DNA from 2 places in the Streptomyces sp. NPDC002742 genome. Region 1 is predicted to be linked to the other one. Evidence: riboswitches for the same ligand, from Rfam matches in the RefSeq annotation. Region 1 holds a riboswitch; the other holds the start of a gene.
What was found. Region 1 has a riboswitch for glycine ahead of gcvT (glycine cleavage system aminomethyltransferase GcvT). Riboswitches for the same ligand answer to the same signal wherever they lie in the genome.
Positions count from the first base shown of each region.

Region 1 (4,649 bases):
TCGGCGTACTTGTTGGTCAGGACCGAGCCCTGGGCCTCCATGACCGCGACCGGAGCGAAGTTCTCCGAGGCGATCATCTCCAGGGTGGACTGCTGGCGGTGCAGCTCGGCGTCGACGGCGGCCGCGACGTCCGGGTCCAGCTCGTGAAGGGGGGTGTTCAGAAGCGACATGCGGTGACTCCTCAGCCGGCGGTGAAGGCGGTGTACTCGTCGGCGGACATCAGGTCCTCGGGCTCGCCCGCGACGCGGACCTTGAACAGCCAGCCGCCCTCGAAGGGCGCGGAGTTCACGAGCGACGGGTCGTCCACGACGTCCTGGTTGGCCTCGACGACCTCGCCGCCGACCGGGGAGTACAGGTCGCTGACCGACTTGGTCGACTCCAGCTCGCCGCAGGACTCGCCCGCGGTCACCGTGTCACCGACCTCCGGGAGCTGGGCGTAGACCACATCGCCGAGCGCGTTGGCCGCGAACTCGGTGATGCCGACCGTCGCGACGCCGTCCTCGGCGACGGACAGCCACTCGTGCTCCTTGCTGTAGCGCAGCTGCTGGGGGTTGCTCATGGCCTGAATTCTCCTGTACGCGGTGGAGTGCTGATGGAGGGAAGCGTGGGTGACCCGGGCGGATGTGCGCAGGGTCACGTCCGGCGCCCGACGGGATCGCCCGTCAGCGCCGGCGTCCGACGGGCAGCCGTGTCATGTCCGGCCCGTGCGGACCGGTGTCACGTCCGGCCCGTGCGGACCAGTGTCACTTCTGGCGCTTGTAGAACGGCAGCGCCACGACCTCGTACGGTTCGTGGCTGCCCCGGATGTCCACACCGACACCGGCGGTGCCCGGCGCGGCGTGCGCGGCGTCGACGTACGCCATGGCGATCGGCTTGCCCAGGGTCGGGGACGGGGCGCCGGAGGTGACCTCGCCGATCACCTGACCTCCGGCGACGACCGGGTACCCGGCGCGCGGCACCCGACGCCCCTCGGCGATCAGGCCGACGAGCACGCGCGGCGGCTTCGAAGCGGCGCGCTCGGCGGCTTCGGCCAGGGCCTCGCGCCCCACGAAGTCGCCGTCCTTCTCGAACTTCACGACCCGGCCGAGACCGGCGTCGAAGGGGGTCAGCGAGGTGGTCAGCTCGTGCCCGTAGAGCGGCATGCCGGCCTCCAGGCGCAGCGTGTCGCGGCACGACAGACCACAGGGGACCAGCCCGGCCGGGGTGCCGGCGTCGGTCAGCGCCTGCCACACCTTCTCGGCGTCGGCGGGGGCGACGAACAGCTCGAAGCCGTCCTCACCGGTGTAGCCGGTGCGGGCGATCAGGGCCGGAACACCGGCCACCGTGCCCGGCAGGCCCGCGTAGTACTTCAGGCCGTCGAGGTCGGCGTCGGTGATCGACTTGAGGATGCCGGGGGACTCGGGCCCCTGCACGGCGATGAGCGCGTACGCGTCACGGTCGTCGCGCACGACCGCGTCGAAACCGGCCGCGCGCTCGGTCAGGGCGTCCAGCACCACCTGGGCGTTGGAGGCGTTCGCGACGACCATGTACGTGTGCTCGGCCAGCCGGTAGACGATCAGGTCGTCCAGGATGCCGCCGTCGGCCTGGCAGATCATCGTGTAGCGGGCGCGGCCGACGCCCACGGTGGCGATGTTGCCGACCAGCGCGAAGGCGAGGAGCTCGGCGGCCTGCGGGCCCGTGACGGTGATCTCGCCCATGTGGGAGAGGTCGAAGAGGCCGGCCTTCGTGCGGACGGCGAGGTGCTCGTCGCGCTCCGAGCCGTAGCGCAGGGGCATGTCCCAGCCTGCGAAGTCGGTCATCGTCGCGCCCAGCGAGCGATGCAGGGCATCGAGCGCGGTGTGACGGGGTGCGTTGCTGCTCATCGGTCTGGCTCCCAAGGCATGACGGCGAGGTCGTTCCTCCCCATCTGTCATCGGAACCTGAGAGGTTCATCAGGACCCCACGAAACGGTGGTCCTGATTTGCACCTTGGGTGGAGCCACCGGTGAGCGGCCCGCTTTTCAGATGTGCCTCGCCCGCGCGGTAACGGGGCCTGAGAGATTCAAGGGAGGGACTTGCTCCTTCGGCGCCCGGGTACACGTACCCAGGACTCTCCCGCGCGGATTCAAGCGGCCGGTATGCAGTTGGCGCGGCCATCATCGCACGCGCCGTCCGATCCCGGCAGCCCGGCATCTGTGACCGGGCTGTGGCAGTCCGCGCATGAAAAGGAGAAGCGCCGGGCATTACCTTCTCTTTACACTCGACGGGGATGGGACTCCACGTCCAAGGGGAGGACGGTCACGGTGAACAGGACCACGGCGTACGCGACGACCTCCGGTCTCGCGCTGCCCGAGCAGACCGGCGCACCGGCCCGGAAGGGGCGAGGACCGCTTCCGGCCGGCGTCGTCCGGGACCTCCGCGACCGGGTCGGCCACAGCCCGCACGGTCTCCGCTTCGGGGCGCGCGACCTCGTCGTGGTCACCGGACTGCCCGGCAGTGGCAAGTCGACGCTGATGCGGCGGGCCGTGCGGGGCGCGCGCGTCGACTCGCAGGACACCCGCGACCGCTGGGACGGCCGGATGGCCCGCCTGCTGCCGTACGCCTTCTACCGTCCTCTCGTCCGCCTCGCGCACTACGCCGGCCTGCGCCGCGCGCTGCGGGGCGGCGGCGGGCTCGTCGTGCACGACTGCGGTACGCAGGCCTGGGTGCGCCGCTGGCTCGCCCGCGAGGCCCGGCGCCGGGGCGGCGCGCTGCACCTGCTGCTGCTCGACGTCACGCCGGGAACCGCGCTGGACGGCCAGCGCGAGCGCGGCCGGGGCGTCTCGCGCTACGCCTTCGCCCGTCATCGTGGCGCGGTCGCCCGGCTGCTGCGCTCCGCCGAGCAGGGAGACCTGCCCGAGGGGTGCGGTTCGGCGGTGCTCATCGACCGGGACGCGGCGGACGTACTGCGCAGGATCGACTTCGGCCACTGACCGGTTGCGGTGGCCCACTAACCTTTCCAGCCGGAACAGTGGTTCGAAGCGGGCGGTAGACAGATGGACTTTCCGGCACAGGCACACCCCCATCCGCACGGCGGTTGGCCGGGCAACGAGCTGGAGGAGGTGTTGTCCTCCTCCTTCGGCATGCCCGCGGGCCCCTCGTCGGCCGCTCGTATCGTCGAGGTGCTCGGCCGTAGCTTCGTGTGGGTGCCGCTGCCCAACGGCGGCGGCCCGCAGAGCGGTCCGCTCGATCTGCCCACGATGGATCTCGGGGGCCAGGTCTACGTCCCCGTCTTCAGCTCCGAGGAGCAGTTCCGCCAGGTCACCGGCGGCCACATGTCGTACACGATCGCTCCCGCCGCGGAGTTCGCCCGCGGGCTTCCGCCACAGGTGGGCATCGTGGTCAACCCGGACGGCGTGGTCGGCGTACCGCTGCCGCCGATGGCCGTCGCCGAGCTGTGCCGGGCCGGGCGGACCCCGCTGGACGGGTCGGCCAGTGGTGGCCGGGTGCGGCTCTTCGAACCCGACTGGCAGGAGGAGCCGATGGACTTCCTCGCCGCGGCCTCGGCCGAGTTCGCCGGGACCGGCGTCGTCCTGAGCGCCCGCCGCTGCCTGGCCAGCATCGAGGGCGACGATCCCGTCATGTTCATCGGTGTCGAACTCTCGGTGTGGGAGGGCGAGGCCCGCAACCTGCCCCTCGACGCCCTGGGCCGTGCCCTCGGCCGCGTCCCGATGAACATTCCGGTGAACCTGGTGCTTCTCGACGTGACGCAGGACCCGGTCGCCGACTGGATGCGGGCCCAGGTGCGCCCCTTCTACCAGCACGGTCACTGAACGGCGCCCGTATCGAGGGGGCCCGGGAACCGGGTGACCGGCCCCGTACGGCCCGTGGGTCCCCTCGCGCGGTGGGCCCCGGCTGTCGACTGCTTCCCCCGGCGGAGCGCGAACGCCGCATAAGCTGGTTTCATGGCCTGGTCGAGGTGTTGACGAATGTTCGTAACCGGCGCCTCGGGCGTAAGGGATGAGTTCGTCGTGAATTGTTCGCGAAGGGGCGGTTGAGGGTGAGCGCGTCGGGCACGGCCGCGGCCGGGCAGGTCGAGCACATGCTGCGCCAGGTGACTCCCGGGCGTTACGACGCCTACGAGGCGCTCCTTCGCGCGCTCGCGACCCCGTCGTCCGGCCAGGTGTGGATGCTGCTGTGGCACGGCCAGGCCGGCTCGCCGGACGCCCAGTACGGGAACATGCAGGTGGAAGGCTTCGGGTACGCGCCCTGCGTCACCTCCGCCCAGGAACTCTCGGCCAGCGGCTGGAACCGCTCGTACGAGGTCGTCGACGGGCTGGACGTCGCCCGCACCCTGTACCCCGACCAGTTCGGCCTCTGGCTCAATCCGCACGCCCCCGGCGGCGGCCTCGGCATCCCCTGGCTGGATCTGCGCCGGATCGCCACGGGCCTGGAGCGGCAGCCCGCGGGCCCGCTCCGGCTCTCCGAGCCCGGCATCGAAATCCCCCAGTTCTACGCCCTGTTGACCCAGAACGCGCATCTGACCCCGGCCGTGCGCTCGCTGCGCCGCGCCTGGGTCCAGCCCGCGCTCGGGGCGCCGTATCTCGCCATCGGCCTTGACGTGTACGACACTTCACCGCCCGCCGTGGACTCGGTGCGGGCGATGATGCAGCAGTCCATCGGCGCGGTCCC
Region 1 is NZ_JBIAQF010000023.1:47,921-52,569, forward strand. It holds gene glyA (serine hydroxymethyltransferase) at 1-170, opposite strand, end outside; gene gcvH (glycine cleavage system protein GcvH) at 182-559, opposite strand; gene gcvT (glycine cleavage system aminomethyltransferase GcvT) at 744-1,862, opposite strand; glycine riboswitch at 2,010-2,106, opposite strand; gene ACFYW8_RS32860 (AAA family ATPase) at 2,282-2,950, shown strand; gene ACFYW8_RS32865 (enhanced serine sensitivity protein SseB) at 3,014-3,790, shown strand; gene ACFYW8_RS32870 (enhanced serine sensitivity protein SseB C-terminal domain-containing protein) at 4,018-4,649, shown strand, end outside.

Region 2 (4,649 bases), on a different contig from region 1:
ACGTACGACGTGGACATCCATGACCGGGTCCGGGTGGAGCTGGAGGTGCAGCGGCTCGCGGACCGGTGTGTGCGGCGGCTGCGCCGGGCCGGGCTGTCGGGGCGGACGATCGTGCTGAAGGTGCGCAGGTACGACTTCTCGACGCTGACCCGGTCCGAGACGCTGCGCGGGCCCACGGACGACCCCGGTGTCGTCAGGGAGGCCGCCGCACGGCTGCTGGAGGGCGTGGACACGACCGGAGGCGTGCGCCTGCTGGGCGTCGGTGTCTCCGGGCTCGCCGACTACACGCAGGAGGACTTGTTCGCGCAGGCGCAGGCCGCTGCCGTGGGGGAGCCGGCGGCGGAGGAGCGTTCCGTGGACGAGCCGGCCGAGGAGGCCGGCACGGAGGCGGCGGAGCCCGCGGAGCGGCGGTGGCCCTCCGGGCACGACGTGCGTCATGCCGAGTACGGGCACGGATGGGTACAGGGGAGCGGGCTGGGACGGGTCACGGTGCGGTTCGAGACGCCCTACTCCGAGCCCGGCAGGGTGCGGACGTTCCGGACGGACGATCCGCAACTGGAACCGGCTGAACCGCTGCCCCTGGTGGAGCGAGGACCCGAGGCCGCCGACGGGCTGCGGGCCGCTTCCGAGCCGTCGGTGTCAGAAGGCGCGACACAAGGCCCGGACACGCACCTGGTCCTGGACGCGAGACCGGGCCCGGACGCGAGATCAGGCCCGGACACAGGCCCCGACGCGAGACCGGGCCCGGACGCGGGCCGCCGGGGCGCCCGCACGGCTCAGGCGTCCTCCGTGCCCGCGATCCGGCCGAAGTCCCGGTCCGGGGGCGGCGGGGACGCAACGTCGAGACCGTAGTGGTGGTAGAGCTGGAGTTCCTGTTCGGGGGAGAGGTGACGCCCGACGCCGAAGTCGGGGGCGTCCTTGATCAGCGCTCGCTCGAAGGGGATGCGCAAGGTCCCCTCGACGATCTCGCTGGGCTCCAGGGGCACGAAGGCGTCCCTGCTGAACAGCCCGGTGCGTATGGCAGCCCACTCCGGGACACCGGTCGCGTCGTCGAGGTAGACCTCGTCGATCGTGCCGATCTTGGTGCCGTTGCTGTCGAACGCCTTGCGGCCGATCAGGTTGCGCGGATCGATGTCGGTCTGCACGGTCCCTCCAGTGGTCGCAAACTCATCCGTAAGTACTACAAAAGAGCACATCTGTGAAGGTGGCCACTCGAAGGCCGGTGTCCAGTCCTCGCTGGTAGGCTGGCGATGGCTGCTGATCCCGTGCGGGAGAGTCCTCCAGACTTCGATGGAGGCGCCGAAGGAGCAACTCCTCCCCGGAATCTCTCAGGCTCACGTACCGCACGGACGAGGTCACTCTGGAAAGCAGGGCGGGTGCCGATGGCTTCCGCTCTCACCGACGGTGAAAGCCGGACCGTCCACGGACGATCCGGTGAAACTCTCAGGTTGAGATGACAGAGGGGGAGGCCGTCGGGGTGCCCGTGCCGGGGTGCCCCTCGAAGGTCGCGTCAGACCAGGAGGCCTCCGCCATGACCGCCCCTCGCATTCCGCTTTCCGAGCTCGAACAGGGCATTCCCTTCGAGCAGCGCCACATCGGGCCCGACTCCGAAGCACGGGCCAAGATGCTCGCGCAGGTCGGATACGGCTCGCTCGACGAGCTGACGGCCGCCGCGGTCCCGGATGTGATCAAGAACGCCGAGGCCCTGAAGCTGCCGGCCGCGCGTACCGAGGCTGAGGTACTGGCCGAGCTCCGCTCCCTCGCGGACCGCAACGAGGTGCTCGGCTCGATGATCGGGCTCGGTTACTACGGCACGTTCACGCCGCCGGTGATCCTGCGCAACGTCATGGAGAACCCGGCCTGGTACACCGCGTACACGCCGTACCAGCCGGAGATCTCGCAGGGTCGCCTCGAGGCGCTGCTGAACTTCCAGACCGTCGTCGCCGAGCTGACCGGCCTGCCGACCTCCGGCGCCTCCCTCCTCGACGAGGGCACCGCAGCCGCCGAGGCGATGGCGCTGTCCCGGCGCATGGGCAAGAACAAGAAGGGCCTCTTCCTGGTCGACGCGGACGCGCTGCCGCAGACCATCGCCGTCATAGAGACCCGCGCCGAGCCGACCGGCGTCGAGATCGTCGTCGCAGACCTCGCCGACGGCATCCCGGCCGACCTCGCCGGGCGCGAGATCAACGGCGTGCTGATCCAGTACCCGGGCGCCTCCGGTGCCGTGCGCGACATCAAGCCGGTCATCCAGCAGGCGCACGAGCTGGGCGCCGTCGTCACCGTCGCCGCCGATCTGCTCGCCCTGACCCTGCTCACCTCGCCCGGCGAGCTCGACGCGGACATCGCGGTAGGTACGACGCAGCGCTTCGGCGTGCCGATGGGCTTCGGCGGACCGCACGCCGGTTACATGGCGGTCCGCGAGAAGTTCGCGCGCAGCCTTCCCGGCCGGCTGGTCGGTGTCTCCGTGGACGCCGACGGGAACAAGGCGTACCGCCTCGCCCTGCAGACGCGTGAGCAGCACATCCGTCGCGAGAAGGCGACCAGCAACATCTGTACGGCTCAGGTGCTGCTCGCCGTGATGGCCGGCATGTACGCCGTCTACCACGGTCCCGACGGCCTGCGGACCATCGCACGGCGTACCCACCGCTACGCCACGGTCCTGGCCGCCGGGCTCACCGCCGGCGGTGTCGAGCTCGTGCACGGCGCGTACTTCGACACGCTCACCGCGCGGGTCCCGGGCCGCGCCGCCGAGATCGTCGCCGCCGCCCGCGACCACGGCGTCAACCTCCACCTCGTCGACGCCGACCAGGTGTCGATCTCGTGCGACGAGACGACCACGCGCGAGCAGCTCGCCGCCGTGTGGACCGCATTCGGCGTCGAGGGCGACATCGAGGCGCTGGACGCGAGCGCGGAGGACACCCTGCCGGCCGCGCTGCTGCGCACCGACGCGTACCTCACGCACCCCGTCTTCCACCAGCACCGCTCCGAGACCGCGATGCTGCGCTACCTGCGCAAGCTCTCCGATCGCGACTACGCGCTCGACCGCGGCATGATCCCGCTGGGCTCCTGCACCATGAAGCTCAACGCGACCACCGAGATGGAGCCGGTCACCTGGCCCGAGTTCGGGCAGCTCCACCCCTTCGCGCCCGCCGAGCAGGCGCGGGGCTACCTGACGCTGATCCACGAGCTGGAGGACCAGCTCGCCGAGGTCACCGGCTACGACAAGGTGTCGCTCCAGCCCAACGCCGGTTCGCAGGGCGAGCTGGCCGGTCTGCTGGCCGTGCGCGGCTACCACCGCGCCAACGGTGACGACCAGCGCACCGTGTGCCTCATCCCGTCGTCCGCGCACGGCACCAACGCCGCCAGCGCCGTGATGGCCGGCATGAAGGTCGTCGTCGTGAAGACCGCGGACGACGGCGAGATCGACGTCCAGGACCTGCGCGCCAAGATCGAGCAGTACCGTGACGAACTGTCGGTGCTGATGATCACGTACCCCTCGACGCACGGTGTGTTCGAGGAGCACGTCGCCGACATCTGCGCCCAGGTGCACGAGGCCGGCGGCCAGGTCTACGTCGACGGCGCCAACCTCAACGCCCTGGTGGGTCTCGCCAAGCCGGGTCACTTCGGCGGCGACGTCTCGCACCTCAACCTGCACAAGACCTTCTGCATCCCGCACGGCGGCGGCGGTCCGGGTGTCGGCCCGGTCGGCGTGCGCGCGCACCTGGCGCCTTACCTGCCGAACCACCCGCTCCAGCCCGAGGCCGGTCCGGAGACCGGTGTCGGCCCGATCTCGGCCGCTCCCTGGGGATCCGCGGGCATCCTGCCCATCTCCTGGTCCTACGTCCGGCTGATGGGCGGCGAGGGCCTCAAGCGCGCGACGCAGGTGGCCGTGCTCTCCGCGAACTACATCGCCAAGCGCCTGGAGCCGCACTACCCGGTGCTGTACACCGGTCCCGGCGGCCTGGTCGCGCACGAGTGCATCATCGACCTGCGTCCGCTCACCAAGGCGACCGGCGTGAGCGTCGACGACATCGCCAAGCGCCTCATCGACTACGGCTTCCACGCGCCGACGATGTCGTTCCCGGTGGCCGGCACGCTGATGATCGAGCCGACCGAGTCCGAGGACCTCGGGGAGCTCGACCGGTTCTGCGACGCGATGATCGCGATCCGCGGGGAGATCGAGAAGGTCGGCGCCGGTGAGTGGGCGGTGGACGACAACCCGCTGCGCGGGGCGCCGCACACGGCCGCCGCGCTCGGCGGCGACTGGGAGCACCCGTACAGCCGCGAGGAGGCCGTCTTCCCGGCCGGTGTCTCGGCCGCCGACAAGTACTGGCCGCCGGTACGCCGCATCGACCAGGCGTACGGCGACCGGAACCTCGTCTGCTCCTGCCCGCCGCTGGACGCGTACGAGGACTGATCAGCGCTCGGCACGCGGACGCCTACGGGGAGTGATCCCCCTCGGACATGCGTCGGGGCCGGTTCGGAGAGTACGTCTCCGGGCCGGCCCCTCGTGTGTCTGGGCGGCCTGTCAGGGCCGCCCGGGTCGTGCGGCTCAGGCGGCCGTCATCACCTGCGCGCCGCCCAGCGGGCGGTGCGGAGCGATGATCTGGCCGTCGGGCAGGAGCTCACCGGTGTCCTCGAAGAGCAGA
Region 2 is NZ_JBIAQF010000011.1:9,776-14,424, forward strand. It holds gene ACFYW8_RS20665 (DNA polymerase IV) at 1-852, shown strand, start outside; gene ACFYW8_RS20670 (PRC-barrel domain-containing protein) at 777-1,145, opposite strand; glycine riboswitch at 1,259-1,354, shown strand; gene gcvP (aminomethyl-transferring glycine dehydrogenase) at 1,532-4,417, shown strand; gene ACFYW8_RS20680 (DUF5999 family protein) at 4,553-4,649, opposite strand, start outside.
Region 2: it holds a riboswitch for glycine, as region 1 does, so the genes downstream of both, gcvP (aminomethyl-transferring glycine dehydrogenase) here and gcvT (glycine cleavage system aminomethyltransferase GcvT) in region 1, are expected to answer to the same signal.